Regions from separate parts of the Paenibacillus sp. FSL R5-0475 genome, predicted to be linked through region 2. Evidence: predicted binding sites of a transcription regulator. Region 2 holds the regulator's gene; the other holds the start of a gene.

Region 1 (15,187 bases), 800 kb from region 2:
TCATCTGTTTCGCCAAAATAAGCACGACGCTCTGAGTGACCAATGATTACATAGTCTACGCCAAGATCGCTAAGCATTACACCACTGATTTCTCCTGTGTAAGCACCGTTATCTTCAAAGTGCAGGTTCTGTGCGCCAATCTTGATGTCTGTACCTTTTGCAGCTGCTACAAGTGCAGGCAGGTTAGTAAATGGGGCGCAGATTACAGTCTCAACGCCTTCTACTTCTGCTTTGCCTTTGATGTCAGCAATAAAACTTTCTGCTTCAGGAACTGTTTTGAACATCTTCCAGTTACCCGCAATAATTGGTGTTCTCATGAATTTAATTGCCTCCTTCTATACGTCTTACTTGTCGTTCAGTGCTTCTACGCCAGGAAGCGCCTTGCCTTCCATGAACTCAAGGGATGCACCGCCACCAGTGGAGATGTGATCCATTTGATCAGCCAGGTGGAATTTTTCTGCTGCTGCTGCGGAATCTCCGCCGCCAATAACAGTGTAACCTTCAGTTGTTGCACAAGCTTTTGCTACTGCAAGTGTACCTTCAGCGAATTTATCGATTTCGAATACGCCCATAGGTCCATTCCAGACAACCAGCTTGGAGTTCTTGATAATATCGGCATAAAGTTCACGAGTCTTAGGTCCGATATCAAGTCCTTCCCAACCTTCTGGGATTTCATTGTAATTAACGATCTTAGTGTTAGCATCAGCACCGAATTTATCAGCAACAACAACATCAACAGGAAGCATGAAGTTTTTGCCAAGTGCTTTAGCTTTTTCGATGAATCCAAGAGCAACGTCAAGTTTGTCGTTGTCTACAAGTGACTTACCGATTTCAAAGCCTTGTGCTTTAGTGAATGTATAAGACAATCCACCGCCGATCAGGACGTTATCAGCCAAAGACAACAAGTTATCAATAACATCAATCTTGTCTTTAACTTTCGAACCACCGATGATCGCAGTGAAAGGACGTTCTGGGTTAGTAAGAGCTTTACCAAGAACGGTCAATTCTTTCTCCATCAAAAGACCGGATACAGCTGGTAGGAAATGAGCGATACCTTCTGTCGATGCATGTGCACGGTGAGCCGCACCAAACGCATCATTGACGAACAAATCAGCCAGTTCAGCGAATTGTTTAGCCAATTCAGGATCGTTCTTTTCTTCGCCTGGGTAGAAACGAACATTCTCAAGTACAAGTACGTCGCCTTCGCCTAGCTCAGCAATTTTTGCTTTGACAGCTTCGCCAACAGCTTCGTCAGCTTTAGCTACTGGTTTGCCGAGAAGCTCGGACAGACGTTCAGCAGCAGTAGTCAAACGCATGGAATCTACGAATTGACCTTTAGGACGACCCATGTGACTCGCAAGAATGATCTTTGCACCGTTCTCAATCAAATATTTAATGGTTGGAAGGGTTTCGCGAATACGAGTATCATCAGTAATCTTACCGTCTTCTACAGGTACGTTGAAATCCACGCGTACAAATACGCGTTTACCCTTTACTTCTACATCACGGACGCTCTTTTTGTTCATGATTAATTCCTCCACACCCAAAGTTGTTTCTAGCAGGAAACAAGAAATACATTTAGAAAGAGCGGAAACAAGGAACTTCTGTTTCCGCTCTATAGATGTTACTTATATCAAGTCAATTACTTAGCGATTTTAGCGAATTTCTCCAAAGTACGAACCAATTGTGCAGTGTAGGACATTTCATTGTCATACCAAGCAACAGTCTTAACGAGTTGTTTGTCGCCAACAGTCAATACTTTAGTTTGTGTAGCATCGAACAGGGATCCGAAAGTCATACCTTTGATATCGGAAGATACGATTTCATCTTCAGTGTAACCATAAGTGTCTGGATCGGAAGCTGCTTTCATTGCTGCGTTGATTTCTTCAACAGTAACGCTCTTATCAAGAACAGTTACAAGCTCAGTCAGGGAACCAGTTGCAACTGGAACACGTTGAGCCGCACCATCCAATTTACCTTTAAGTTCTGGAATAACAAGACCGATTGCTTTAGCAGCACCAGTAGTGTTAGGAATGATGTTTTCAGCTGCTGCACGAGCGCGTCTGAAGTCACCTTTAGCGTGTGGAGCATCCAAAGTGTTTTGGTCACCAGTGTAAGCGTGAATTGTAGTCATCAAGCCTTCAACGATACCGAACTTGTCGTTCAATACTTTTGCCATTGGAGCTAGGCAGTTCGTTGTGCAAGATGCGCCGGAAATAACAGTCTCAGTACCATCAAGAATGTCATCGTTAACGTTGTAAACGACAGTTTTCATGTCGCCAGTAGCTGGAGCGGAGATAACTACTTTCTTAGCTCCACCTTTCAAGTGTTTTTCAGCTGCTTCTTTAGTTGTGAAGAAACCTGTGCACTCAAGTACGATATCAACGCCTAGGTCGCCCCATGGCAATTCTTCAGGGTTGCGGTTAGCAAGAACCTTAACTTCTTTGCCATTGACTTTGAAGAAGCCATCATGCACTTCAACATCACCTTGGAATTTACCTTGAGTTGTATCATATTTAAGCAAATGAGCAAGCATCTTAGCGTCAGTCAAGTCGTTGATTGCTACCACTTCGATACCTTCTACATTTTGAATACGGCGGAAAGCAAGGCGTCCAATACGTCCAAATCCGTTAATTCCAACTTTTACACTCATTGAATAGTTCCTCCTAGAATTCGTTTTATTTATTCAAAACAGACCGTGAAGCCTGTCATGACAACAATGTTAAGTATGATGCAAGATATATGTTCTAGTGAGTTACGAGGATATCTGTAACTGATTATCAATTTCCTTGCCGATTTCCACAGCAGCAGCCTCGTCGGTGACGAGTATATTCTCCTGCCCGAAACGCAGCATGGCATGAATGGCTTTGGCCTTTGGTTTGCCTCCAGCAATACCGATGACTGTCTCCGTCCGAACAATATCTTCTAGACGTAGTCCCATCGTAAGCATCGTATGGACAACCTGACCATCTTCGTTAAAGTAATACCCAAAGGATTCAGCCACGGCTCCCTCACCCTGGATTTCTGAGACAGTTGCCTCATCCAGCTTGCGGCGGCGAGTCATTTCAATGGCATCCCCAATCCCATGTACAATAATACGCGAACTGCGGATGATTTGTACAATCTCTCCAATATTAGAGTCAAGTGCTAGTGACTGGTAGGCATCCCCACTAAGTAAATCAGGTACATGCAGCAACCGGTAATTCGCTCCTACCCGTTTTGCCATTGTTGAGGCAATCGTATTGGCTTGAATCTCCATACTCTCTCCTAATCCACCACGCGCCGGAACAAACCAAGCGTTCTTATAGGAAAGGGATAACGGCGGTGTCAGTTGATCAGCCATATCGGCAAGCGTTGATCCACCTGTGACAGCAACTATATCATCTGTACGAAGTACACTGAGCAGCGCTTTTGCACCCGCTCGGCCAAGCTCACGTTTAGTGAATGGCGATGACTCACAATCACCCGGCACCACAATAACTTTATCCAGACCGTACGTTGCCCGAATTTTCTCTTCCAGCTCATCCAGACCAAACAGGCTCTTAACGACCGGCTCTAGCAAATCAAGCAGTCTACGCCCAGCAGCGCTAATGCGCATGCCAACACTCTCGATCTCAATGAGCCCTTGCGATTTCAGAAGATCCGTCTCGGCACGCAGTACCCGCTCAGTCATATCAAGCGAAGCGGCAAGCGTTCTGCGCCCAATTATATCGGACAGCATGATCTGATGAAGAATCGTGTACCGTCTCTTAAGGGTTTCCATGAGATCAGGCAGAAGCTGCTTTTGGATATCTAATAAATTACGCATACTTTCACTCCTGCAACTTCGTCTTCCTCTATTCCCTTGTTCATGGTCTCAAAATGTCCCGGGTAAACTTTTTAAGTCCCACTCATATTCTAACCAAATATTGCTCGAAGTGCAAGTCTTCCGAGAGTAGAATTCTCAAGCGCTTGTCTTCTTATACATTTATAAGATTGGGAAAGAGATTCAGCTCCAAAAAACCTGTCATTAACAATCCAGATTCTTTCGCTGATTGAAACACAATGTACGCTTGTCCACCTTGAAGAATAGGGATAAAGCCTGTGTACAGTATTATTAAAAATATAAGAAATTACAGGTTTCACGTTATATATCATCCTTATATTTCTACGAGAAACGGTTGTCGTCAATAAAGGACGACAGCGTCGTTTCTTCCTGTCCATTGCAATTGCACAGAAATTGTATTATAATCATTTTTGTTGCGCCCGTGGTCCAATGGATATGACGTAGGCCTCCGAAGCCTGAGATCCAAGTTCGATTCTTGGCGGGCGCGCCATTAATTTCACTTTTGTACATAATTTAGTAGTGCCTATACTACTACTTAACCAAAGAGCCGCGTGTCGGCTCTTTTTTTTGAATATAAGTTTGACTTTCTTTGACTTTTTGTTTGAATTTGTTTATCATGTGGGTAATACGGCAAGAGTAAAAATGAATACATTTGAAGAACCAATATCAAGGAGGTTTTCCACGTGAGTTATATTCCTATGGTAGTAGAACAGAGCAACCGCGGTGAGCGCGCTTATGACATCTATTCCCGCCTGCTGAAGGACCGCATCATTTTCCTTGGAACGGAGGTTAATGACGTGGTAGCCAATTCTATCATCGCACAAATGCTGTTCTTGGCTGCCGAAGATCCGGAAAAGGACATTCACCTTTATGTGAATAGCCCAGGCGGTTCCATTACTGCAGGTATGGCTATTTTTGATACAATGCAGTACATTAAACCGGATGTTTCCACCATCTGTGTGGGTATGGCAGCTTCTATGGGAGCTTTCCTACTTAACGCTGGCGCTAAAGGCAAACGCTTCGCACTGCCTAACAGTGAGATCATGATTCACCAACCTCTGGGTGGTGCTCAAGGTCAAGCAACGGATATCGAAATCCGTGCCCGCCGTATCCTCAAATTGCGTGATAAGTTGAATCGTATTCTTGCAGAACGTACGGGTCAACCGCTAGAACGTATTGAGAAGGATACAGATCGTGATTACTTCATGACTGCTGCAGATGCGGCAACTTACGGTATCGTTGATAAAGTCATCGAGAAAACACTGCCTAGCGGTGTGTAAGCTATAAAACAACACAAAGAGGCTGTGCCCTATCCACTTGATGGTTAGCGCACAGCCTCTTTACTTTTCAGACCATCACTTCATACGAATCTCAATTAAATCAAACCGCCATATCCAAGCGCATCGAGTTTCTCAGCAATCACACGGTAGCCTCGGCCATTCGGATGTAAGTGGTCAATCGATAATAGCCCTCTCTCATTTCCTGCAAACTCACTATAGATAGAAGCAAACCCACATACTCGGCTACTGTACTGTGAGGCATAGCGGTTAAACTGCCGCACCCACTCTGTAGCACCCACTACCTGAGGATAAGGATTATACAGTCCCACAATCCGAATGATAAGAGGTCTACGCTTTCCCGTCTTCAATTGGAAGAGGATACTCATAATTGCAGCAAAATTTTGTTTGCATTCTTGCAATGATCTTCGCAGCTCTTTAGATAAATTTTCAGGTTGTCTAGCTGCAACCTTCGCAGCATGGATTAAATCGTTGCCACCGATGGATAGAGTGATGATGTCGGCTGCTCGAATGGCTTCGCGAGTCATCGCACTCCCCCGTAGCCGCTGTTCCAGTTCAGAAGTAGTCAATCCATTCACGCCCAAATTCGTAGAGGCTACATTAGAACGCAGTCTCCCTTCCGCCATTCTACGGTACACCGGTACAAAACCGTTCCCTGGCAGAGCGCCAAATCCAGTCGTCAAGGAATCGCCAATTGCAGTGTATTGATAGCTCATAGCTCTCCCCCGTTCATAAACTAGTTACTCCATTTAGCATATGAATTCGAGGTCATTTTGGTAAGGGGGAGATGTCCAGTGGTGACACTAGCGGTTACGACTTCTCTATTTATTTTACAGCAGTAAATGGGCTACCGCCTTCCGGCAACAGTTCTTTGAAAGTAAAGGGATATTCCGGGAACCCCGCAGCATAAGCTGTGTATTCATACAATTGGAAGAACAGAACGACCTGATCATCCTTCAGATAAAAATACTTTTCCGTATTCAATCCGTTGAATCCTCCCAAATAACTTTCCTCCGCTTTTACTAGCTTGTTCAACTTAGCATTCAACTCTTTTTTGTAGTTTGGGTTAGCTCCGAACAGGTCGCCCAACAGTAGACGTTTGCCATCCTTGAGCGAAAAGGTAAACGCCTCCCGATTGGTCATACCATGAGCGCCGCCCGTATCGCTATACTGTGACATCACTAAGCTGATCACACCATCCTGATTGTAGGTCACCATATATTCTATATCATAGGTATACTTAGGCTCTGACCCGGATCGATTCGAGATATCCTTCTCTGCGTTTGCAGCAAATTTCATGGCACTTTCTTTCAAAATATCATTCATGGCCTGCTGTGCATTGGAATTGCTTAATCCACTAAACTTCGGATAATCAAGCTGGATCAAAGCCTCTTTTCGATCCTTAGCATAGGTCTCTGTGGTTACTATCAACGCATTCTGTGATCTATTCACCACATTCAACCTACTAGAGCCCCGACTCCAATCCACTTTATAGCCTAAATAATCATTTAACAGACCTGATGGAACATAGAGCCGATTGTTTATTAGCTTTCCTTCATACTCTCGAATGTAATAATTGTTCACCCAAATTGAAGTACCATAGCTAGATAACAGCAACTTGGCCTTAGTCGTTCCCTTTCCGATCGTGTATGTATTTTCTTTTTTATCATAAGTTAGAGGTAATTGCAGCACATCACGCATAAAGGTAATCGGAATCCAGACCTTCCCTTCCTGCAAAATACCTGTCTGCTGTGAAATCACCCCGTTCGCCTTTAAAACTATACTTGTAGCAATAGCCTTGCTCTTCGTCTGATCAGAAGCTGCATAACCCGTATCACTGGGCAGCAATCCTCCACCAAGCAATAATCCAGCCGACATCAAACCTATGCCCCATTTGCGTACTGTTTCTTTTGAAATATTCACCATCTAATTTTCCCACTCCTTTCCAGTTTATTAAACCTAATCTTGGAGAATTTACACAAAAAAAAGAGGCGCCCCCCACTATTACTAGTGGAAGATCACCTCTCCTCTCTGCAATCATCTTGTTCTGCTACTATTTCAATTCATACATTACGCTCAGCTGTGTTGTAACTTTAACTACTCCCGGTTGAACGGATGTGCTTGCACCAGCATCTGCTGCAGCCATTTCCATTTTTAGATTCTGTTCAAAATAAACCGGAGTGACATTGCCATCATTTTGGCTGACCGTGATTACTTGACCCAGGCTACGTTTAGCTGCCTTAGCAATAGCACCTGCTTTAACATCTGCGTTCGCCATCGCCTTTTCAATCACCTGAGCTTCAAAGGCAGAAGTATCTTCCACGGAAAAACGTGCATTTCCGATATTATTTGCCCCCGCCGCAGATGCAGCGTCTAGCAATTCACCAACCTTGGTCAGATCTCTATAGGACACTAACAGTGTATGATTCGCGTTGTATCCTTTCACTTGCTGTCCTTCTTTTTCGCTATAACTGTAGTTGGGTTGCACATAGAATTGGGTACTTTGAATATCCTTATCTGCGATTTTCCAAGTCCCCTTCAGTAGTGTAGTGATCTTTTGGATTTTAGCAGCATTTGTTTTTTGCGCTTCTTGCGCAGTTGTAGCCGTAGTATCCACACCGATGGACAGGTATACAATATCCGGCTTGATGGACAATTCACCTTTACCTACTACACTAACGACGTTTTTCTGTACTTCATCTGCATAAGCCTTTGCAGGACCTTGGAAGACACCACTCATGCTAATCCCTCCAATTAACAAACTCCCTACGATCAACACTGAACCAATCTTCTTTACCAAACCTTTCATATTTGCCAGCCCCTTTCATCCTTTGTGATTTGTTATTATCCTCTAGACGAGTCTTTTTGGTAAATGTTGCACAGTTAAAATCTATTTTTTGGTATAAAAAAAAGCCCCTGGGGGCTTTTTAGTCATGCGATAGAAAGTCATTTCAAAAGATTATTGGTTCTCAAGCTCTTCTTTGCTGACGAGACTCGTCAAAGCGTTTACAGCTTGATCCGCGTCTGCACCATCCGCGCTGATATAGATCTCCGTGCCGGAACTGATCGCTAGGCTCATAATACCCATAATACTTTTGGCGTTTACTTTTTTATCGTCTTTTTCCACGAAAATCTCCGACGAAAACTTGTTAGCTTCTTGCACAAACAATGCTGCCGGTCGAGCGTGTAGCCCTGTCTTCAACCGAACAACTACCGGGTGCTTTGTCATGAAACGCTTACCCCCTAATTGAGTTCTCCCCAAAAATTTCACATTAATTTTATATTATTATATCATTATAACGTAAACCACACTAGAAAAAAAGTGACTAGCCGCCTCGAACCTTGTCCGCCAGTTCATCAATCTTACGAAGTCGATGATTTACTCCGGACTTACTAACCGTACCTTTCAGCATTTCACCAACCTCTTTAAGGTTGATATCTGGATGTGCCATTCGAATTTCTGCAACTTCCCGCAGTTTATCCGGTAAGCTCTCCAGCCCCACTTCTCGCTGCAGCAGTTTGATATTCTCAATCTGCCGCACCGCGGCACTTATCGTTTTATTGAGATTCGCGGTCTCGCAGTTCACGATCCGATTCACGGAATTACGCATATCGCGCATAATTCTTACATCCTCAAATTTGAACAACGCTTGATGCGCCCCGATCAGACTTAAGAATTCGATAATCTTCTCGCCTTCTTTAATGTATAGAATGAACCCTTTTTTACGTTCAATGCAGCGTGCGTTTAGGTGAAATTCACCAGCCAGATCGACCAGCGCCTTACAATGCTCCTCATACATCGAGGAAATCTCCAAATGGTAAGAGGAACCCTCCGGATTATTAACGGATCCGCCCGCCAAAAAGGCACCCCGCAAATAAGCACGCTTACAGCAGTTATTCCCAACAATCTCTTTATCAATACCGTCGGTAAAAATAAATCCTTCGGACACAATTCTGAGATCATTTAAGATTTCCTGTACGCGACTAGGGATTCTAACGATATAAACGTTATTTTTCTTCAAACGCATTTTTTTACGCACGAGTAGCTCAATATGGACCTGGTAATATTTCTTAAGCAAAGAATATACCCGCCTTGCAATCGCGGCGTTCTCCGTCGAAATGTCGAGAATCACCTTTTTGCTTGAAAGCTGCACAGATCCATTCATACGGATAAGCGCTGACATTTCCGCCTTCTCACAACAGGGCTCACTCTCCACCATCGTCAGCTCTTTTTTTGTAAGGGCCGCAAAAGACAAGGGTCTCACCTCTTTCTGAAAATAAGTACGTCATTCATATATACAAGCATAAACGCCTTCGGCGTCCTTTTGAGGACGGTAAGCGTTTAAGCGAGAAATATAAGAAAGTATAGGTGTAAAACTTATATTTTCTTATATTTTAAGTTATACCCTAGGGTTTCTGTTTATCCAATCTTGCACAAGCTGATAGATATGATGACTAAGCTTATCGGTATCATGCCTTAAATAAGTTCGGAATAACACTAGCTTATCCGCTATAACTTTATATGCACTGCCTTCTAGTACATCCTTGTCGAGCTGTACCGGACGTGCACCCTTCTCAGCGTATTTCGACTGCACCTGCTCTGGAATTTCACCGTCATTCACAATAATATAATCAAATAAATGAATCCCAATATGATCATAAACGGCTTGTAGATGGTCATTTACAGTATAATTATCCGTTTCACCAGGCTGAGTCATTACATTGCAGACAAAAATTTTGATTGCATCAGAAGATACAACTGCTTCTGCTAGCTTCGGAACAAGTAGGTTCGGAAGAATGCTCGTATATAGACTACCTGGCCCCAAAAGAATTGCATCAGCATTTCGAATCGCTTCAAGTGCTTCAGGCAACGGCTCCACATCAGCAGGCTCCAAAGAAACCCGTTTAATGATCCCGCCTGCTTCCGGTATCTTAGATTCACCCGTGATAATCGTGCCGTCCGACATTTCTGCACGCAATACTACGGCATCCCCCGCAGCGGGTAATACCCGTCCGCGAACAGCAAATAATCGGCTAAGCTCACGAACAGCTGTGACAAAATCGCCAGATATATCTGTAAGCGCGGCAAGAATTAAATTGCCAAGACTATGACCCGCCAAGCCTTCGCCCGTGTTGAAACGATATCTCATAATATCCGCCATGAGCGGCTCTACATCAGCCATAGCTGTTAATACGTTACGGATGTCCCCAGGAGGCGGCATTTGCAGTTCACTGCGCAAAATGCCCGAGCTTCCTCCATCATCTGCTACGGTAACTATAGCTGTAATATCTAGCGGCTTTTCTTTTAAGCCGCGAAGCATGACAGATAGCCCCGTGCCACCGCCCATAACGACGATACGTGGACGCTGTCTTTGTTCTTCAGCCACTATGGACCCCTTCTCTCATTAGTGCCGATCACGCTCGGAATCCCGATGACTAACGGCTACGGATTCCGTTTCGCTGACGCCCAGCATTTTGCCCAAATATTCAGAAATGGCTACTGAACGGTGTTTCCCACCTGTACAGCCAATGCCGATAATAATCTGGGATTTACCTTCCCTACGATATTGCGGAATTAAGAAATGAAGCATATCGAGCAGTTTGGTCAGGAACACCTGTGTTTCAGGCCACTTCATTACATAGTCATAGACATCGCTGTCCTGACCTGTTTTTGGCCGCAGATGATCCACATAATGTGGGTTAGGCAAAAAGCGAACATCGAAGACGAGGTCTGCATCAATAGGAATACCATACTTAAATCCGAACGATGTAATGTTGACGGAGAGTGTACTTTTTCCTAAATGCGAGAACCGAGAAACGATCTTCTCCTTGAGCTGCACTGGTTTCATACTGCTAGTATCCAGACATAATGTAGCTGAATTCTTTAATTCCTCAAGCATTTTACGTTCCAGCTTGATACCATCAAGCGGAAGTCCCTTAGGCGCTAGAGGATGATGACGCCGGCTTTCCTTGTACCGCTGCACAAGCACCGAATCCGTTGCATCCAAGAACAAGATTTCACAGCCAATGGTTGACTCATCTTTGATATAGGCTAGAGACTCGGACAAAGCAGTGAAGAATTCCCTACCGCGCAGGTCAATCACAAGCGCTACCTTGGCGATCTTACCCTTCGACTGCTCAATCAGTTCTGCAAACTTAGGGATCAGCACCGGCGGCAAATTATCGACACAGAAGAACCCTAGGTCTTCCAGACTCTGCACAGCAATTGTCTTACCCGCACCTGACATTCCGGTAATAATGATCAGGGTGGCTCCAGCCGTTGGAGTATTGTCCAATTCGGTCATTAAAGCGTCCCCTCCCTAAATTAGTATATGAATACTCCCTATCTTTTAAGAACGAAGCAGAAGACCTGCTGCACCCACAATACCTGCATCATTACCAAGCTCTGCAGGAATAATCGAAACACCAGTCTGAAGCGGAGCCGGTGCGAGCTTAGCAAACACACGACGAACTTCATCAAATAGAATATCTCCAGCCTTAGACACACCACCACCAATGATGAAGACCTCAGGGTTAAGCACGGCTGCAACAGAAGCCATAGATTTACCCAGGTAGTATGCTGCACGGTTTACTATGCGAATCGCTACTTCATCGCCAGCCTTAGCCGCATCAAAGACTTCCTTCGCAGCAATCTTCTCTACCATTGAGAGGGAAGTACGATCACCACGAGCTACTGCATCGTTAGCCATACGAATAATTCCTGTAGCGGAGGAAACGGTTTCCAGACATCCCATATTACCGCAACCACATTGAATGGCTTCCAAATCCGGCACTACAGTGATATGGCCAAGCTCACCTGCTAGACCTGCAAAACCTTGATAAATCTTTCCGTTAATAATGATTCCGCCACCAACACCTGTTCCTAGCGTATAGCAGACACAGTTTTCAATCCCGCGTCCTGCACCACTCCAGGCTTCACCCAGTGCAGCCACGTTCGCATCATTGTCTATTTTGACAGGCTTGTTCCAGCGGTCTTCCAAAATGGAACGAATCGGCACATCTTTAAATCCTATGTTGGGCGCAAGGATAATGATTCCTTCACGAATATTTGTGAACCCTGCTACGCCCGCGCCTACACCTGCAAGCTGATCCCAAGAGTACGGGGAATCCTCCACAATTTGGCGTACATACTTCTCGATATTATCGATAACAGTATCGACACCTTCTGCAGTTCCTGTGGGTCCCTCATAAGTATGCAGTAGCGTTCCCTCAGCATTGCAGATTCCAACCTTAATTGCAGTTCCACCCAAATCCACGCCAACGTAGATATTCTCAGACATGTAACAAGCCACCTTTTTTTATACTAAAATAGTTAATCCTAAGTACCAACTATAATAGAAGCCCCCTCTGTGGTCAAGGAAAGACAACACACCCGGGAATTCCTTATTTTAATACTATACTCTATTATATTCTAAAAAGACCCACTTACGACTAAGTAAGAGAGTCTTCTGACTATATTATTATCTGGAAAATAACCTAAATCACCCATTTATTCTGACAAAATACGCTTTTGCCCCTCCAGTGCACGGATAGGTGCGATATTCTGTGTAAACTCCAGCGTACCCATATACCGACCAGTCTCGTCTCGGACGGCGAAATAACGGATATAGATAAATTTATCCTTGATGTTGATCCAGAAGTCCTCAGCATCCTTACGACCTGCCTTAAAATCTTCCAGAAGCTTCTCCACCACATGAACACTTTGAGGCGGATGACAGTTCTGTACCGTGCGGCCGATAACTGCCTTAGTTCGGGAAAAGATACGTTCCTTCCCGTGTGAAAAATATCGAACGACATCATTCTCATCAATGAATGTCAGATCTACTGGCAGGTGATTGAGTACTGTTTCGAGCTGATGCAATGACAACAGCCCTGTCTCAAAACGGATGAACCCTTCTTGCGGAGCGGCTCCCACTGCTTCACCCTGCAATGCTGCACCTTCCGGCTCTGCGGCACGTTCGGGTATCCACTCCTGCTCCGGCGCCGTTAGGCAGAATCCGATCTCATCGCTCTCCCGAGCGATTTTGACCCATTCGTCTTCCGTCAATTTATCCAGCGACATAGGCAATAAAATATTTTCTTCCTTAAAAATCATTTCATTAACTTCCTTGATGATCTCCGTAAGTTGAACACCAATATCTGCTGCATTTCCGCTGTAGCTGCTGAGCGCTGCTTTTGCATCTTTAATCATACGACGGATATGATCATCCACGCCCCACATTACCTTGGTTGGTCCATAAATGCCGTATTTTTCAAGGTAAGGGAACAACAGATTTTCTTTTCGACTATAGTGTTTATCTAGATCCAGCAGTAAGCTAAGATCCTCCAGCAGCTTAAAGATCAGCTCCTCGCTGTCATTCTTCTGGAATTTGGTAGCATGCAAATCTAAACGGAAGTTCACAAGTCTTTCAATCTCACGGTTTTCTAGCTTGAAGGTGTGGACTGGGTGGCCGGGTTGTTCTTCAGGCTTTGAGGAGCGGTGAATTTGCTCAATAGAGCCTTTGAATATTGCTGTATGCACCGAACAAAGCCGCTGTACCTCGGATACCGGAATTCCCTCTTCAGTCATTAACGAATGCTCCATTGCTGAGATTTCCGCAACAGTTACATCACCTACAGCTTCCTCGAAGCGTGCCTTAACCTCTTCAACGCTTTTGCCTGCATGCAGTTCTTTAATAATCTCCTTGAGCATGGCTTGGCGACGAGTTTGCTCCGGTACATCAACCTCGCGGTTATTTATCAGTTCACTCATTATTGATCTCTCCTTAATGAAATTTTGATGATAGATTCCTTTATTTCATAATCTCGAAGCCATGTCGTTCAAATGCTAACTTCACGGTGTTGAGATCCATTTTCTTCAGCTTGATTCCTTTGGATAAGGTCATGAAACGGCCAGCGGTCTGCAGCATACCTGGCTTAGCAATGTCCTTAAAGCCCAGCTCTACCATAATCTCAACGACCTCTGGATGCCGGGATACCATCTCGAAGATAGACTCATCCATTCGCAGCATTTTTTCCATTGGACTCTTCTCCTTTATATGAGAACTATTCTCAACAACAGATTAGCACAGGCCGTACAAGGCAATAGTGATTGCAATCACTAAATTTAGAAGAAAGCAATGACTGTTCTTTTAAAGATGGATTATGTATAATGTGAAATTAAAAAAACTGCCCCCTACGCTAAATAGCATAAGGGACAGTCTAATTCGTAATAAATTATTTATTATAACGTTACACCTGTTTTGAATATGGAAATCTCGCGGAAGTTATTCTTCTCATTATTTACCCATTCCCCGCTAGCCACGCTGATAATGTAGTTAATGAAGTCACGCAGAACCTCATCTGGAGAACCATCTTCAACCAACACACCCGCATTAAAATCGATCCAGTGACGTTTGCCTTCATACAATGGGGTATTGGTAGACACCTTCATTGTTGGCACGAATGTACCAAAAGGTGTCCCCCGTCCGGTCGTAAAGATCACCAATTGGCAGCCAGCAGCAGCCAGAGCCGACGAAGCCACTAGGTCATTGCCCGGCGCGTTAAGAAGATTTAAGCCTTTGTTAGTGATAAGCTCTCCGTACTTGAGTACATCCATTACCGTAGAATTACCGGATTTTTGAGTGCAACCCAGCGATTTATCCTCAAGCGTAGTAATCCCTCCGGCTTTATTGCCTGGTGAAGGGTTTTCATATACCGGCTGTTTATAGTCCATGAAATACTGCTTAAAGTCATTGATGAGATCAACAATTTTGTGGAAAATAGCTTCGTCTGCAGCACGTTCCATCAGAATCTTTTCGGCGCCAAACATTTCAGGTACTTCAGTGAGTACAGTTGTGCCGCCTTGGGCAGCCATATAGTCAGACAGACGTCCAAGAAGCGGATTCGCTGTAATCCCGGACAGGCCATCCGAGCCTCCACACTTCAGACCAATCTTCAGCTCAGAGAGTGCGACTTCTTCCCGATGATCGCCCTGTACGTTATTGTAGAGTTCCTTCAGCAGCTTTACGCCTTCTTCAATCTCGTTTCCAACCTCTTGGGA
Region 2 (15,187 bases):
TAATGAGGGCTATCGACTGCTTAAAGCTTATGATGGGATGGAGGCACTGGCGTGTCTGCAGAAGGAAGAAGTAGATCTAATTATTCTTGATGTCATGATGCCTAAGATGGATGGATTAGCTGCATGTATGAAGATCCGTGAAGAGCGGAAGATGCCAATTATCATCCTTTCAGCCAAAAATACGGATATGGACAAAATCTCAGGACTTAGCATAGGAGCGGACGACTACGTGGGCAAGCCGTTTAATCCTTTGGAGATTGTGGCACGAGTTAAGTCACAGCTGCGTCGTTATCACGCTTTCAATAAAGATAGTAATAGCCTAGGGAATGACAGCAAACTGAGCTTTGAAGATTTAACTATAGATACGTCTAAGCATGAGGTACATATAGACCAGCAGAAGATTAAGCTGACCCCCCGGGAATTTTCTATTTTAGAACTTTTGGCAAGGCACCAAGGTCAAGTGCTCAGCTTAGAGCAGATATACGATAAGGTGTGGAACGAACCATTTTTAGATGGGGGTAATACTGTTATGGTACATATTCGTAACCTCCGCGATAAAATCGAAGTGGATTCGAAGCGCCCCCGTTATATACAAACCGTCTGGGGAGTTGGCTATAAATTAGATGGACCTTCCTGAAAGGATTAGGTGAGGCTTCTTGAATTCAAAATATATAACTACGATTCGTTGGAAGTTTATATACGCCTTTTTGCTTAGTGTGCTTTCCGGTGGATTACTGCTGTTTGCAGGTTACCAGCTCGTTAATTTCATGATCTATCTGAATCCAGTGTCAGAGTCGGCTCCCTATTCACGTATCTTACGCTGGATCATTAATCATATTGGCTCTATGCCACTGCTGACCGCAGCTGGTATTATCAGCTTTTTGCTGTTCTTTTTTATCTATACTCGTAAAATAGTACTGTATCTGGAGGAGATCACCAAAGGAATTCGGGAAATCACAAGCTCCGGGATGTCGCACCGAATTGAAGTCAGAACCACGGACGAGCTGGGAGTGCTGGCTGAGAATATTAATGAAATGGCTGAACGTTTGCAGCACTCCGTGGAAGAGGAACGTAAAGCAGTGAATGCAAAAAATGACTTGATCACAGGTGTCTCCCACGATTTACGAACCCCCCTTACCTCTGTCCTCGGTTTTCTGGAATATATCGAGCAAGATCGATGCCAGGAAGAAGTAGAAATACGATATTACGTGAGCATAGCCTACAACAAATCCCTTGTGCTGCGTAAACTGATCGACGATCTTTTTGAATATACACGCGTAAATAGTGGGGAATACCCTCTGGTTATGGAGCGATTAGATTTAAAAGCATTTATACGGCAGCTAGCGGAGGAGTCAGTTCCCGAACTAACAAAGGCTGAAATGACCTATGAGATCGATGACCAAGCTGGTGAGTTGTGGATAGAGGCTTCCCCTAAAGAATTAGTTCGTGCTTATGAAAATTTGATTACGAACGCGATCCGTTACGGTAGAAGCGGCGGGAAAGTGGAGATTGGTTTCAGTAAAAGGGGAAATGAAGCGGTTGTCCGCATTAGCAATTTTGGAGAGATGATTGCAGAGAGCGATATTCCGTTTATTTTTGAACGATTCTATCGAGCAGAGAAGTCTCGTTCACAGCATACAGGCGGTTCAGGCCTAGGTCTTGCCATTTCCAAAAGTATCGTCGAACGCCACAATGGCGTTATTTATGTAGAAAGCTCCCCGCTTCGGACGGATTTTATCACCTATTTCCCATTCTTCATAGAATCTTAAGAAAACTCTTGGCGGGTTCTTAAGATTTGGAAGATATCCTTGTGAGCACAAGGAGGGAATGACTATGCACAAACTTCGGACGGTTCGCATCCATTATCTTTATATTTTTATAGGGAGTGCTCTTTTGAGTGCTGCCTTTCTTTTTGCTGTCCAGCGGGCTGTTGCTTTGCTGTATTCTCATTATTCGGGGAAGTCAGGCGTCTTTTTTGTTCATCTTATCCATTGGACCATTAATCATATTGGAACAATCCCTAGCGTCATAATTCTATTTGTTCTATTCTTCAGTGGGTTGTTTATTCTCCGTTCACAGAAAATTGCCGATGATTTGCACACGGTACTGATTGGAACCTCAGAGTTAGCAGACAAGGGAGTAACAAAAGAAATCAAGGTCCTCTCTGGAGGAGAATTAGGCCAAATCGCCGCTAACCTGAATCGCATGCAAAGAATTGAAGTTCCGAATAGAGGCGTAGCAACAGAAACGATGCAGGACACACCAGCTGTAGCTTTATTGATAAGAACTCGGGCAATTCTCCGTGCTCTCCGTGAGGTAGAGGAGGCTGACAACACGGATGATGGGATGGAAGCCCAAGCACTTCTTGAAGCAGCGAGTGTTGAAGCCCGTAGTATGGAGCGGTTCTTAGAGAACCTGATTATAGAATCATGAATGCCGTTACCGAAAAAAAACAAAGTGTAGCCCATTCAGGCAAGGATGGCAGATGGATCGTGCGTACCCGGATACTCCGTCTGGGATATTTATTATTTGATGGGAGTATCATTGGAATAATAATAGCGCTCGTGGGTTTGCTTTACGTATTTCAATACGGCGGGCAAGTGGTTAAACAGCAAGAGGATAAACTTCAGCTGCCGGAATCGAGCATCATTAAGACCTCGGACGGGACGACATTACGAATGATCCCTTTACCGGGCTCGGGGTATAGACATTCAGCGGAGCTGGAGGAAATGCCTGCATTATTGATAAATACGTTTTTAGCGGTGGAGGACCGGCGCTTTTATAGCCACCAGGGATTAGATTATAAAGGAATTTCTCGCGCTTTTCTAAATAATATTGTGGATATGGATCTCTCCGAGGGCGGGAGTAGTATTACTCAACAGCTAGCTCGCAATCTTTATTTGAACAGGAACAAGAATGTCATACGTAAGCTAAACGAAGCATCCATTGCTCTTGCATTGGAGAGGCAGTTATCAAAACGAGAGATTTTAGGGCTTTACCTCAATCAGATTTACATGGGGCGTGGACAATATGGAGTAAAGGCAGCTGCGGAGCGTTACTTCGGCGTATCCAATTTGAAAAAACTAGAAATATGGCAAATCGCCACCTTGGCGGGAATCCCTAAAGGACCGTCTATTTATAATCCGGTAGACAATAGTACATTATCCAAAACAAGAAGGAATCTCGTTCTACAGATTATGTTAGATCAAGGACTGATTACTAAAGAACAAATGCTTGAGGCCAGAGATAAAAAGTATCAACCTCCCGCTGCGAACAAAGTAGAAGTCATTGGTGTGCATTATGTGGACGCTACGCTTAAGGAAGCGGCTCAGATCACTGGGAAGTCTGTGGAGGAGCTTCGAACGGGTGGCTATACTATCGTTACAGGGTTGAACATTAAAGCACAGCAGGCGCTAGAGCAGGCTTTTCTAAAGGGTTCTTCTTTCCCGCCTGACGGAAAAGATCAGCAGGTAGAAGCAGCTATGACCATAATGGATCATCGTACAGGTGAAGTGGTGGCACTAATTGGTGGGCGTGAACAAAATGAGGGGAGCTTGAACAGAGCTACAATTGATGCGCGGCAGCCAGGCTCCAGCTTCAAGCCGATCATTGATTATGGACCCGCGCTAGAGAGCGGGAAGTTTAGCCCGAATAGCATACTTTCTGATCGCAAATACGCTTATGGAAACTATGTACCTGAGAATTTGAACGGTGTGTATCAAGGTCAAATCACAATGAGTAGAGCGCTGCAAAAATCCGTGAATGCGCCAGCTGTTTGGCTTTTGAAGCAGGTTGGAATCTCTTCTGCACGGCAATTCGCAGCCAAATTAGGAATTGTACTGACAGAGGAGGATAACCATTTATCAATAGCTTTAGGAGGGCTTCATAATGGGGTATCGCCACTTAAAATGACACAAGCCTATGGTGTCTTTGCTAATGGAGGTAAATTCAATGAGGCTCATATGGTACGCACGATAATGGATTCAAAAGGGAAGGTTGTGTATTCACATCTCTCCAAATCACGGCAGGTAATATCGCAACGAACCGCAGAGGCAATGACGATGATGCTACGTAATGTTGTCAATGAAGGAACGGGCAAAAAAGCGCAAATGAACAGGCCTGTAGCGGGGAAAACCGGAACAACCCAATTGGATCTGCCAGGCGTAAGCAAGAAAGCTAACCGGGATTTGTGGTTTGTTGGTTATACTTCGGAATGGACAGCTGCAGTGTGGATGGGGTTTGATCGTACAAATAAGGATAATTATATGACAGAGGGCAGCGGGAAGGCTGCCGCTCTATTTTCTACAGTCATGAGTAAGGCGTTAAGTGGTTACTGATGTTTATTGAGCGGCCCATTCTTCTAGTTTCTCGTCTCTAGGAAGCAGGAGAGCAAGGAAACCCAAAAGTGGTAGGAATCCACAAGCTATAAACACTTTTGAAATACCAATGCTGTCAATTAGATTGCCGAGGACCAAGGAACCAATTCCGCCGAGCCCAAAAGCAAGACCAGTGATTAACCCTGAAACTGTTCCGATATTGCCTGGATAAAGCATCTGAGCGTAGATTACAGTAACGGAGAAGCTGGACAAAAGGATGAAGCCGCCAATCAGCAGGAGTATAGCTGCCCACATTTGGTTCACGAAGGGTAGAGCCAGCGCGAAGGGCACTGTTCCGACCATAGAGAGAAGAATGAGATTACGCCGTCCGAAGCGGTCAGCCAGTGGGCCTCCGAAGAATGTACCGACAGCTCCAGCTGCCAGATACATAAAAATATAGATTTGGGCCTTATCAAGCGTCATTTGATATTTGTCCATTAAATAGAAAGCGTAGTAACTTCCGATAGAAGCGCCGTACCAAGATCTTACAAAGACTAGGAACACAAGGATGATTGTTGCCGTTCGAATACTTTTGCGGCGGGCAGGATCAATTGCACGAGCTGTTGACTTCTTATGAAACGTATATCCTGCATCCAGCATCTCTCGATACCAGCGAGCGACATAGGTCTGGACGGCGATTCCGGCAGCCGCAACGATAGTGAAGCCAAGAGCGCCGATCTGCCCAAAGGGAATGAATATCCATTTCGTGAGCATTGGTCCTAAAGATTGTCCAGCATTGCCGCCGACTTGAAAAATAGATTGCGAAAGACCTTTCCGCTGACCGGCAGCCATATGAGCAACACGCATGCCTTCGGGATGAAAGGTAGCAGATCCGAAACCGATCAGCATGACGGAAAACAATACAAGAATATAGTTGTTGGCATAAGCCAATAAAAGTACGCCTAGAAATGTGCTGCACATACCCAGTGGTAACAATATAGGACGAGGCTTACGATCTGCCGCATACCCAATGACTGGTTGGATAACGGAGGACGTCATGTTTAAGGCAAAGGAGATCCACCCAATCTGAGCGAAGGAGAGCATCAAGTTATCTTTGAGAATAGGAAAGATTGCAGGGATGACTGCCTGAATAGAATCGTTAAATAAATGAACAAAGCTGACAGCCAGCAAAATCTTATAGATTGTTGCTTGCTGCAGATTACGCTGCTCCTTATCCGTGGTGTTTGTTTGGGTCGCAGCACTAGATGGATTGTTTTTCATTTAGACTCCTCTCGTACGTATCATTAGAAGTTAATATATGGGATTACGATAAATTCTATTTAGCCATAAATTAAGGATTATTGGAAACAATTTGTGTTGGTTTGTGCTAGTTTGAAAGTATTTATTCGAAGATTATTTTTATTTCAAAAAAAGCTTGCAAACATAAGAACAGCATGGTATATTATCTCTTGTGCTTATGACGCATCGAACAAATGAAACACAAACGATGAAAAAATAAGTTGACAAGAAATACGACAACATGATATACTCTAATTCCTGTGCAAGAGACAGTTGATGTCGGAATGCCGGGAGCAAGTTCTTTGAAAACTGAACAAATGGAACGCGTTAATTTTTAAAAGATTCATTTAATGAATCGTCAGTTTCAAAATGAGCATATCGCTCTTTTCAATACTAATTGGAGAGTTTGATCCTGGCTCAGGACGAACGCTGGCGGCGTGCCTAATACATGCAAGTCGAGCGGAGTTGTTTTGAAAGCTTGCTTTCAAAACAACTTAGCGGCGGACGGGTGAGTAACACGTAGGCAACCTGCCCCTTAGACTGGGATAACTACCGGAAACGGTAGCTAATACCGGATAATTTCTTTTTTCTCCTGAAGGAAGAATGAAAGACGGAGCAATCTGTCACTGAGGGATGGGCCTGCGGCGCATTAGCTAGTTGGTGGGGTAACGGCCCACCAAGGCGACGATGCGTAGCCGACCTGAGAGGGTGAACGGCCACACTGGGACTGAGACACGGCCCAGACTCCTACGGGAGGCAGCAGTAGGGAATCTTCCGCAATGGACGAAAGTCTGACGGAGCAACGCCGCGTGAGTGATGAAGGTTTTCGGATCGTAAAGCTCTGTTGCCAGGGAAGAACGTCCGGTAGAGTAACTGCTACCGGAGTGACGGTACCTGAGAAGAAAGCCCCGGCTAACTACGTGCCAGCAGCCGCGGTAATACGTAGGGGGCAAGCGTTGTCCGGAATTATTGGGCGTAAAGCGCGCGCAGGCGGTCATTTAAGTCTGGTGTTTAAACCTTGGGCTCAACCTGAGGTCGCACTGGAAACTGGGTGACTTGAGTACAGAAGAGGAAAGTGGAATTCCACGTGTAGCGGTGAAATGCGTAGATATGTGGAGGAACACCAGTGGCGAAGGCGACTTTCTGGGCTGTAACTGACGCTGAGGCGCGAAAGCGTGGGGAGCAAACAGGATTAGATACCCTGGTAGTCCACGCCGTAAACGATGAGTGCTAGGTGTTAGGGGTTTCGATACCCTTGGTGCCGAAGTTAACACAGTAAGCACTCCGCCTGGGGAGTACGGTCGCAAGACTGAAACTCAAAGGAATTGACGGGGACCCGCACAAGCAGTGGAGTATGTGGTTTAATTCGAAGCAACGCGAAGAACCTTACCAGGTCTTGACATCCCTCTGAATCCACTAGAGATAGTGGCGGCCTTCGGGACAGAGGAGACAGGTGGTGCATGGTTGTCGTCAGCTCGTGTCGTGAGATGTTGGGTTAAGTCCCGCAACGAGCGCAACCCTTAACTTTAGTTGCCAGCAGGTTAAGCTGGGCACTCTAGAGTGACTGCCGGTGACAAACCGGAGGAAGGTGGGGATGACGTCAAATCATCATGCCCCTTATGACCTGGGCTACACACGTACTACAATGGCCGGTACAACGGGAAGCGAAACCGCGAGGTGAAGCCAATCCCATCAAAGCCGGTCTCAGTTCGGATTGCAGGCTGCAACTCGCCTGCATGAAGTCGGAATTGCTAGTAATCGCGGATCAGCATGCCGCGGTGAATACGTTCCCGGGTCTTGTACACACCGCCCGTCACACCACGAGAGTTTACAACACCCGAAGTCGGTGGGGTAACCCGCAAGGGAGCCAGCCGCCGAAGGTGGGGTAGATGATTGGGGTGAAGTCGTAACAAGGTAGCCGTATCGGAAGGTGCGGCTGGATCACCTCCTTTCTATGGAGAATCGTCTTCTGCAATGAAGACATTCAAATCGGAAGTTAAACTTCCAAAATCATTTAACGCGTATCCATTTGTTCGGTTTTGATGGAATTTGCGGGGCCATAGCTCAGCTGGGAGAGCGCCTGCCTTGCAAGCAGGAGGTCAGCGGTTCGATCCCGCTTGGCTCCACCAACAAACTTCATCTTTTTGTTATGTCTAGAATATTTTTAAACTTGATCCTTGAAAACTGGATACCGAAACGAATTTGCGTTTTAGAACATCTTTTAGCAACTTGTGTAAACAAGTAAATGTTATTAGTGAGATTTTTCTTAGGAAAAATCAAGGTTAAGCTAATAAGAGCACACGGAGGATGCCTAGGCGCCAGGAGCCGACGAAGGACGTGGCGAACAACGAAACTGCCTCGGGGAGCTGTAAGCAAGCTTTGATCCGGGGGTGTCCGAATGGGGAAACCCAGCTGTGGTAATTCGCAGTTACTCATCTCTGAACACATAGGAGATGTAGAGGCAGACCAGGGGAACTGAAACATCTAAGTACCCTGAGGAAGAGAAAACAATAGTGATTCCGTCAGTAGCGGCGAGCGAACGCGGAACAGCCTAAACCTAAGAGCTTGCTCTTAGGGGTTGTGGGACGTCTCACATGGAGTTACAAAGGAATATGGTAGGTGAAGAGGTCTGGAAAGGCCCGCGATAGAGGTAAAAGCCCTGTAGCCTAAACTGTGTTCTCTCCGAGACGGATCCCGAGTAGTGCGGGGCACGTGAAACCCCGTATGAATCCAGCAGGACCATCTGCTAAGGCTAAATACTACCTGGCGACCGATAGTGAAACAGTACCGTGAGGGAAAGGTGAAAAGCACCCCGGAAGGGGAGTGAAATAGAACCTGAAACCGTGTGCTTACAAAAAGTCAGAGCCCTATTAATGGGTGATGGCGTGCCTTTTGTAGAATGAACCGGCGAGTTACGTTTAACATGCAAGGTTAAGTCGAGAAGACGGAGCCGCAGCGAAAGCGAGTCTGAATAGGGCGATTTAGTATGTGGACGTAGACCCGAAACCGTGTGATCTACCCCTGTCCAGGGTGAAGGTGCGGTAACACGCACTGGAGGCCCGAACCCACGCATGTTGAAAAATGCGGGGATGAGGTGGGGGTAGCGGAGAAATTCCAATCGAACTCGGAGATAGCTGGTTCTCCCCGAAATAGCTTTAGGGCTAGCCTCGGTATAAGAGTAGTGGAGGTAGAGCACTGATTGGGTGCGGGGTCCGCAAGGATTACCAAGCTCAGTCAAACTCCGAATGCCATATACTTATTGCCGGGAGTCAGACAGTGAGTGCTAAGATCCATTGTCAAAAGGGAAACAGCCCAGACCATCAGCTAAGGTCCCCAAGTGTGTGTTAAGTGGGAAAGGATGTGGAGTTGCACAGACAACCAGGATGTTGGCTTAGAAGCAGCCACCATTGAAAGAGTGCGTAATAGCTCACTGGTCGAGTGACTCTGCGCCGAAAATGTAACGGGGCTAAACACACCACCGAAGCTATGGCTAGATACGTATGTATCTGGGGTAGGGGAGCGTTGTATGTGGGTTGAAGGTGTACCGTAAGGAGCGCTGGACAGCATACAAGTGAGAATGCCGGTATGAGTAACGAAAAGATCAGTGAGAATCTGATCCGCCGAAAGCCCAAGGTTTCCTGAGGAAGGCTCGTCCGCTCAGGGTAAGTCGGGACCTAAGGCGAGGCCGAAAGGCGTAGTCGAAGGACAACAGTTTGAAATTACTGTACCACCGTAATCCGCTATGAGCGATGGGGTGACGCAGGAGGGTAGTGACGCGGACTGATGGATATGTCCGTCTAAGCAGTGAGGCTGATGTGTAGGCAAATCCGCACATCGTTAAGGCTGGGCTGTGATGGGGAGCGAAAATTACAGTAGCGAAGGTCATGATCTCACACTGCCAAGAAAAGCCTCTAGCCAGGAGAAGGTGCCCGTACCGCAAACCGACACAGGTAGGCGAGAAGAGAATTCTAAGGCGCGCGGAAGAACTCTCGTTAAGGAACTCGGCAAAATGACCCCGTAACTTCGGGAGAAGGGGTGCCCCGGTAGTGTGAATAGCACGAGGGGGCCGCAGTGAAAAGGCCCAAGCGACTGTTTAGCAAAAACACAGGTCTGTGCGAAGCCGCAAGGCGAAGTATACGGGCTGACGCCTGCCCGGTGCTGGAAGGTTAAGGGGAGTGGTTAGGGGTAACCCGAAGCTATGAACCGAAGCCCCAGTAAACGGCGGCCGTAACTATAACGGTCCTAAGGTAGCGAAATTCCTTGTCAGGTAAATTCTGACCCGCACGAATGGCGTAACGACTTGGGCGCTGTCTCAACGAGAGATCCGGTGAAATTTTAATACCTGTGAAGATGCAGGTTACCCGCGACAAGACGGAAAGACCCCATGGAGCTTTACTGCAGCTTGATATTGAATTTGGGTACGATCTGTACAGGATAGGTGGGAGCCGTAGAAATCGGAGCGCAAGCTTCGGTGGAGGCGCCGTTGGGATACCACCCTGATCGTATCTAGGTTCTAACCTAGTACCCTAATCGGGTACGGGGACCGTGTCAGGCGGGCAGTTTGACTGGGGCGGTCGCCTCCTAAAGAGTAACGGAGGCGTTCCAAGGTTCCCTCAGAATGGTTGGAAATCATTCGAAGAGTGCAAAGGCATAAGGGAGCTTGACTGCGAGACCTACAAGTCGAGCAGGGACGAAAGTCGGACTTAGTGATCCGGTGGTACCGCATGGAAGGGCCATCGCTCAACGGATAAAAGCTACCCTGGGGATAACAGGCTTATCTCCCCCAAGAGTCCACATCGACGGGGAGGTTTGGCACCTCGATGTCGGCTCATCGCATCCTGGGGCTGAAGTAGGTCCCAAGGGTTGGGCTGTTCGCCCATTAAAGCGGTACGCGAGCTGGGTTCAGAACGTCGTGAGACAGTTCGGTCCCTATCTGTCGTGGGCGCAGGAAATTTGAGAGGAGCTGTCCTTAGTACGAGAGGACCGGGATGGACGTACCGCTGGTGCACCAGTTGTTTCGCCAGAAGCATGGCTGGGTAGCTACGTACGGACGGGATAAGCGCTGAAAGCATCTAAGCGTGAAGCCCCCCTCAAGATGAGATTTCCCAATTAGTAAGACCCCTTGAAGACGACGAGGTAGATAGGTTGGAGGTGGAAGTGCAGTAATGCATGGAGCTGACCAATACTAATCGGTCGAGGGCTTATCCTATACTTAGAACGCAAATTCAATTCGGATTCAGTTTTCAGGCATCAAGCCTGAGCATTTACGATGTAAATGCCCGTTTGGTGGCGATAGCGGAGGGGTTCCACGCGTACCCATCCCGAACACGACCGTTAAGCCCTCCAGCGCCGATGGTACTTGGACCGAAGGGTCCTGGGAGAGTAGGACGTTGCCAAGCACAATTAGACCACTGTTGAGTAATCGACAGTGGCTTTTTTGCGTTTATTATAGGCTGTGGAAAACTTGTGGATAAACATTTGGATTTGCAGAAGAGTTACGCACATGTGGATAGATGATTGAAAGAGAAATAATCCCTAAATAGTGTGGATTAAATACATATTTATATGGATCTGTCAACAGAAAACCTAAGTAGTACACGGGTTGCTGTGGATATAACCGGGATTATGTGGATAGAGCTATTGATAAGTGGATAACTATTTTAACTTGGATGTGACAAGATTTCAAGACTATTTTTAAAACTGCATAGAGCTGTGGATAACTAAAAATAAAGTTATAAATAATGCAATAGATTAGCGCACAATTGACGCTCTTGTTATACTTATCCTAAAAGTAATTTTATAAAGGATGAGGTGAGTTTGTGGTAATAAGACAGTTACGTTCAGAAGAATTTGATGCAAGCATGAACTTGTCAGAATATGCTTTTCAGTACAAGCTTCCTAGTGAAAAAAGGGCAAGTGCTAAGGAAAGATTCAAGGCTGAACAGGTATGGGGTGCTTTTGAGGACGGAACATTGGAAGCTAAATTGACGATTATTCCTTTCCAAGTCTACATACAGGGCAGAGTGGTACCTATGGGTGGTATAGCAGGAGTGGCTACATGGCCAGAGAACCGCAGACAAGGACATGTGGCAAATCTATTGTCTCATGCGCTGCATACGATGAATGAGGCAGGTCAAACGCTCTCTTTTCTACACCCGTTCTTGATTCCGTTCTATCGTAAATTTGGCTGGGAAGTTTATTGTGAATATAAGAAATACTCTATTCCAGTAGCGAAATTTCCTAAAAAGGTTGAAGTTGAGGGCAAGGTTAAACGGGACATAAAGGATATCGAAGTATTGGATAGCCTATATACTCGATTCGCTGTCAGTTATAACGGGACACTTAAGCGCGATTTGGACTGGTGGGAGAACTCTGTTCTAGATGATGAAGGAAAGAGTGCAGTATTTTACTCCAAGAGTGGTGAACCAGAGGGATATGTGCTGTATAAGGTAGAGAACAGAGAACTGGTCATTGATGAATTTGTTTTTTTGAATGAACAAGCTCGGCAGGGGCTGTGGACATTTCTTGCGAACCATGATTCGATGGTGACCGGTGCATCCTTAAAGCTGGTGCCTTCGGATGACATATTACCTTTCTTGCTGCCAGATCCACGTATAGGACAAGAGAATTATCCTTATTTTATGGGGCGGATTGTTAATGCCAAGTCATTCATTGAAACTTACACCTTCAGAGGAAACAGTAGTCAAAAGAAGCAGCTTATATATATCGAAGATAAGTATGCACCTTGGAATGATGGGTTATGGGCATGGAATATCTCTAATGAGGGCTCGGCTACTTTGATTCGAGTGGAAGGGGAACGGGCGGAAGCAGACTTTAGCTGTGATATAGGCACTTTGACGGCCTTGATGCTTGGATACAAACGACCAACAGAGATGGCTCGTTATGGAAGTGTCTCTGGCCACGCAGCAGCACTGGAATGGTTTGAAGAAATTATTCCACAAGCACAGACAGCTTTATTTGATCATTTTTAAAAATATCAGAGAGTATAAGTTTCATGCTATACATTATCCTTATATTTCTCGCATAAACGCTTATCGCCCTAATAAGGATACCGAAGGCGTTTATACTTGACAAAAATTAGGCTCTCCCCTTCGAAAGAAGTTGGGAGAGTTCTTTATTTCCGAATACATTCGCTGAAAAAAGTGAAAAATAAGAGAATCCACTTGGAATTAGCACAGAATATGTTATAATATTAAAAAGTCAAAGAAAGTCAAAGTCAACGAAGCTTAATGACAGCGATCCGATCCTCTGAACACGTGGGATTATCCACAAATGTTTAAGTTCAATTAAAGACCATTGTCATTATGAATGCAAGTTGCAATCGGTATTATAAGATTTAAGCACTGGAGGATGAGTGATGCGCAATATCTCTGATATTATCGAACAATATCTGAAGAATATTTTGCATGAAAGTCCCGAAGGTACGGTGGAAATCCAGCGAAATGACCTGGCGGACCAGTTCTCATGCGTACCGTCACAGATCAATTATGTCATCAGTACACGCTTTACTCTAGAAAAAGGTTATGTGGTGGAAAGTAAGCGTGGTGGCGGGGGATATATTCGTATTCAACGTTTTGAATTACCGCCTAACGTGGCACTGCATGCCCATTTAAACCATACTATAGGTGGCGGGATTGATCAGAACGCTGCTGAAGGGCTGATTTATCAGCTGGAGGAAGCTGGTTTTCTAAGTAAGCGTGAAGCGTGCCTTATGCGCGCTGCTGTTTCTCGGGAATGCCTAACGGTTAAGATTCCATACCGGGATGAGATTCGTGCCAAGATTATGAAGGCGATGTTAATCTCTTTGTTAGGCAAATAATTGTCAACCATAAGGGAGGGGCTTTCGCTTATGCAATGCCAGGAATGTGGCGTCAAGCCGGCAACACTCCACTTCACTAAGATCGTGAATGGAGAGAAGACGGAGTTTCATATCTGCGAGAGCTGTGCACGGGAGAAGGGTGAACTCATTCCCGGAACGGCTGGAGGATTCTCCATCCACAGTCTGCTCTCAGGTCTGCTTGATCTTGAAGGTGCCGGCAAGGAGAAGTCGGCTGCAACGAAGACAACGCAGAGTCTGCAATGTGAGAATTGTGGGATGACGTACTCCCAGTTTAGTAAATTAGGCCGTTTTGGCTGTAGCTCCTGTTATGAATATTTTAACAGTGCACTGGACCCGCTTTTTAAGCGAGTGCATGGCAGTACTTCACATGTAGGTAAGATTCCGAAACGTGCAGGAGCTCAGATTGTGTTTAGACGCCAAATTGATGAACTCAAGCAGGAATTACAGCAAAGTATTACACAAGAAGAATTCGAGAAAGCAGCGGAGCTGCGAGATCAGATTCGTAAACTTGAAAAAGAAATAGCACAAGAGTAAAGTCTTTGATATATAGGGGGGATATGACATGTCAAGTCTCCGATTTACTGAACAAGCGCTTAGTGATTGGATGCGTTCTGGAGGTAGTCATTCTGAGATTGTAATTAGCAGTCGTATGCGTATTGCCCGTAATCTAGAGCATCTTCCGTTCCCAATGCTGGCTTCCTTAGAGCAATCGGAAGAAGTATTAGAGCTACTGGCTCCTGTGTTTCATGAGGAAGCAGCTGCAGATTTCGGATCTTTTCAACTCCTAAAGCTTGATGAAGTGAATGAACTGGACAAAAAGGTACTGGTTGAGAAGCATCTAATCAGTCCTAACTTGGCTAATGATTCGCGCAGTGCGGCTGTCTTATTAAATGAAGATGAGTCGGTCAGCATCATGATTAACGAAGAGGACCATCTGCGAATCCAGTGTCTGTTTCCTGGTCTTCAGGTTAGAGAAGCATGGGATCGTGCGACGGCGATCGATGATATATTCGAGGCAGCTGTCAATTACGCTTTTGATGATAAAAGAGGATATTTGACTAGTTGTCCCACCAATGTTGGTACTGGGCTTCGTGCCTCGGTAATGCTGCATCTACCAGCGCTTGTAATGACTCATCAGATCAATCGCATATTGTCTGCAGTGAACCAAGTGGGATTGACTGTAAGAGGAATTTACGGTGAGGGTAGCGAAGCAGTAGGGAACATCTTTCAAATTTCTAATCAGATCACTCTCGGTCAAACGGAAAGTGAAATTATAGAGAACCTTCACAGTGTAGTTACCCAGATTATTGAGCATGAGCGAAATGCACGTGAACGGTTGCTTGTTGATTCCGCCCTGAGAATAACAGACCGAGTGAAGCGTTCTTACGGAATTTTATGTTATGCAGCTCTTATGGAGCTTAAAGAATCTGCTCAACGCCTGTCTGATGTGAGACTTGGGGTTGACCTTGGCATTCTGGAAGGTCTTTCGATTTCAGTGCTTAATGAACTTAACGTTAAGACGCAGCCAGGATTTCTTCAAAAGATGTTCGGCGATGAGCTGAACGCTACTGAACGAGATATGTATCGGGCAAAACTGCTCCGAGAGACACTGGGAACACAACATTAATATAGATATTTATTATTCATGGAGGTGCAGGAGATATGATGTTTGGAAGATTTACGGAACGCGCACAAAAAGTGCTAGCGCTGG

The links. The regulator CtsR, encoded in region 2, represses protease genes until heat stress. The targets are predictions, from matches to a motif close to ATGGTCAATAAAGGTCAAACA.
Region 1: clpP (ATP-dependent Clp endopeptidase proteolytic subunit ClpP) is a predicted target of CtsR. The motif match lies at 4,403-4,423, and genes of this name have one in related genera.

Annotation. Positions count from the first base shown of each region.
Region 1 is NZ_JBBORK010000001.1:5,668,130-5,683,316, reverse strand. It holds gene tpiA (triose-phosphate isomerase) at 1-317, opposite strand, end outside; gene MKX41_RS25545 (phosphoglycerate kinase) at 345-1,526, opposite strand; gene gap (type I glyceraldehyde-3-phosphate dehydrogenase) at 1,643-2,653, opposite strand; gene MKX41_RS25535 (sugar-binding transcriptional regulator) at 2,756-3,808, opposite strand; tRNA gene MKX41_RS25530 (tRNA-Arg) at 4,242-4,316, shown strand; gene clpP (ATP-dependent Clp endopeptidase proteolytic subunit ClpP) at 4,510-5,106, shown strand; gene MKX41_RS25520 (GDSL-type esterase/lipase family protein) at 5,202-5,840, opposite strand; gene MKX41_RS25515 (PdaC/SigV domain-containing protein) at 5,950-7,050, opposite strand; gene MKX41_RS25510 (SIMPL domain-containing protein) at 7,178-7,933, opposite strand; gene MKX41_RS25505 (HPr family phosphocarrier protein) at 8,084-8,353, opposite strand; gene whiA (DNA-binding protein WhiA) at 8,451-9,380, opposite strand; gene MKX41_RS25495 (gluconeogenesis factor YvcK family protein) at 9,525-10,472, opposite strand; gene rapZ (RNase adapter RapZ) at 10,530-11,429, opposite strand; gene MKX41_RS25485 (ROK family glucokinase) at 11,475-12,425, opposite strand; gene MKX41_RS25480 (DUF438 domain-containing protein) at 12,635-13,897, opposite strand; gene MKX41_RS25475 (DUF1858 domain-containing protein) at 13,938-14,165, opposite strand; gene MKX41_RS25470 (UxaA family hydrolase) at 14,369-15,187, opposite strand, start outside.
Region 2 is NZ_JBBORK010000001.1:4,867,712-4,882,898, reverse strand. It holds gene MKX41_RS22010 (response regulator transcription factor) at 1-637, shown strand, start outside; gene MKX41_RS22005 (sensor histidine kinase) at 657-1,769, shown strand; gene MKX41_RS22000 (hypothetical protein) at 1,834-2,433, shown strand; gene MKX41_RS21995 (transglycosylase domain-containing protein) at 2,430-4,337, shown strand; gene MKX41_RS21990 (MFS transporter) at 4,341-5,597, opposite strand; rRNA gene MKX41_RS21985 (16S ribosomal RNA) at 6,010-7,567, shown strand; tRNA gene MKX41_RS21980 (tRNA-Ala) at 7,669-7,744, shown strand; rRNA gene MKX41_RS21975 (23S ribosomal RNA) at 7,896-10,824, shown strand; rRNA gene rrf (5S ribosomal RNA) at 10,898-11,014, shown strand; gene MKX41_RS21965 (GNAT family N-acetyltransferase) at 11,435-12,607, shown strand; gene MKX41_RS21960 (CtsR family transcriptional regulator) at 12,994-13,455, shown strand; gene MKX41_RS21955 (UvrB/UvrC motif-containing protein) at 13,486-14,010, shown strand; gene MKX41_RS21950 (protein arginine kinase) at 14,039-15,103, shown strand; gene clpC (ATP-dependent protease ATP-binding subunit ClpC) at 15,139-15,187, shown strand, end outside.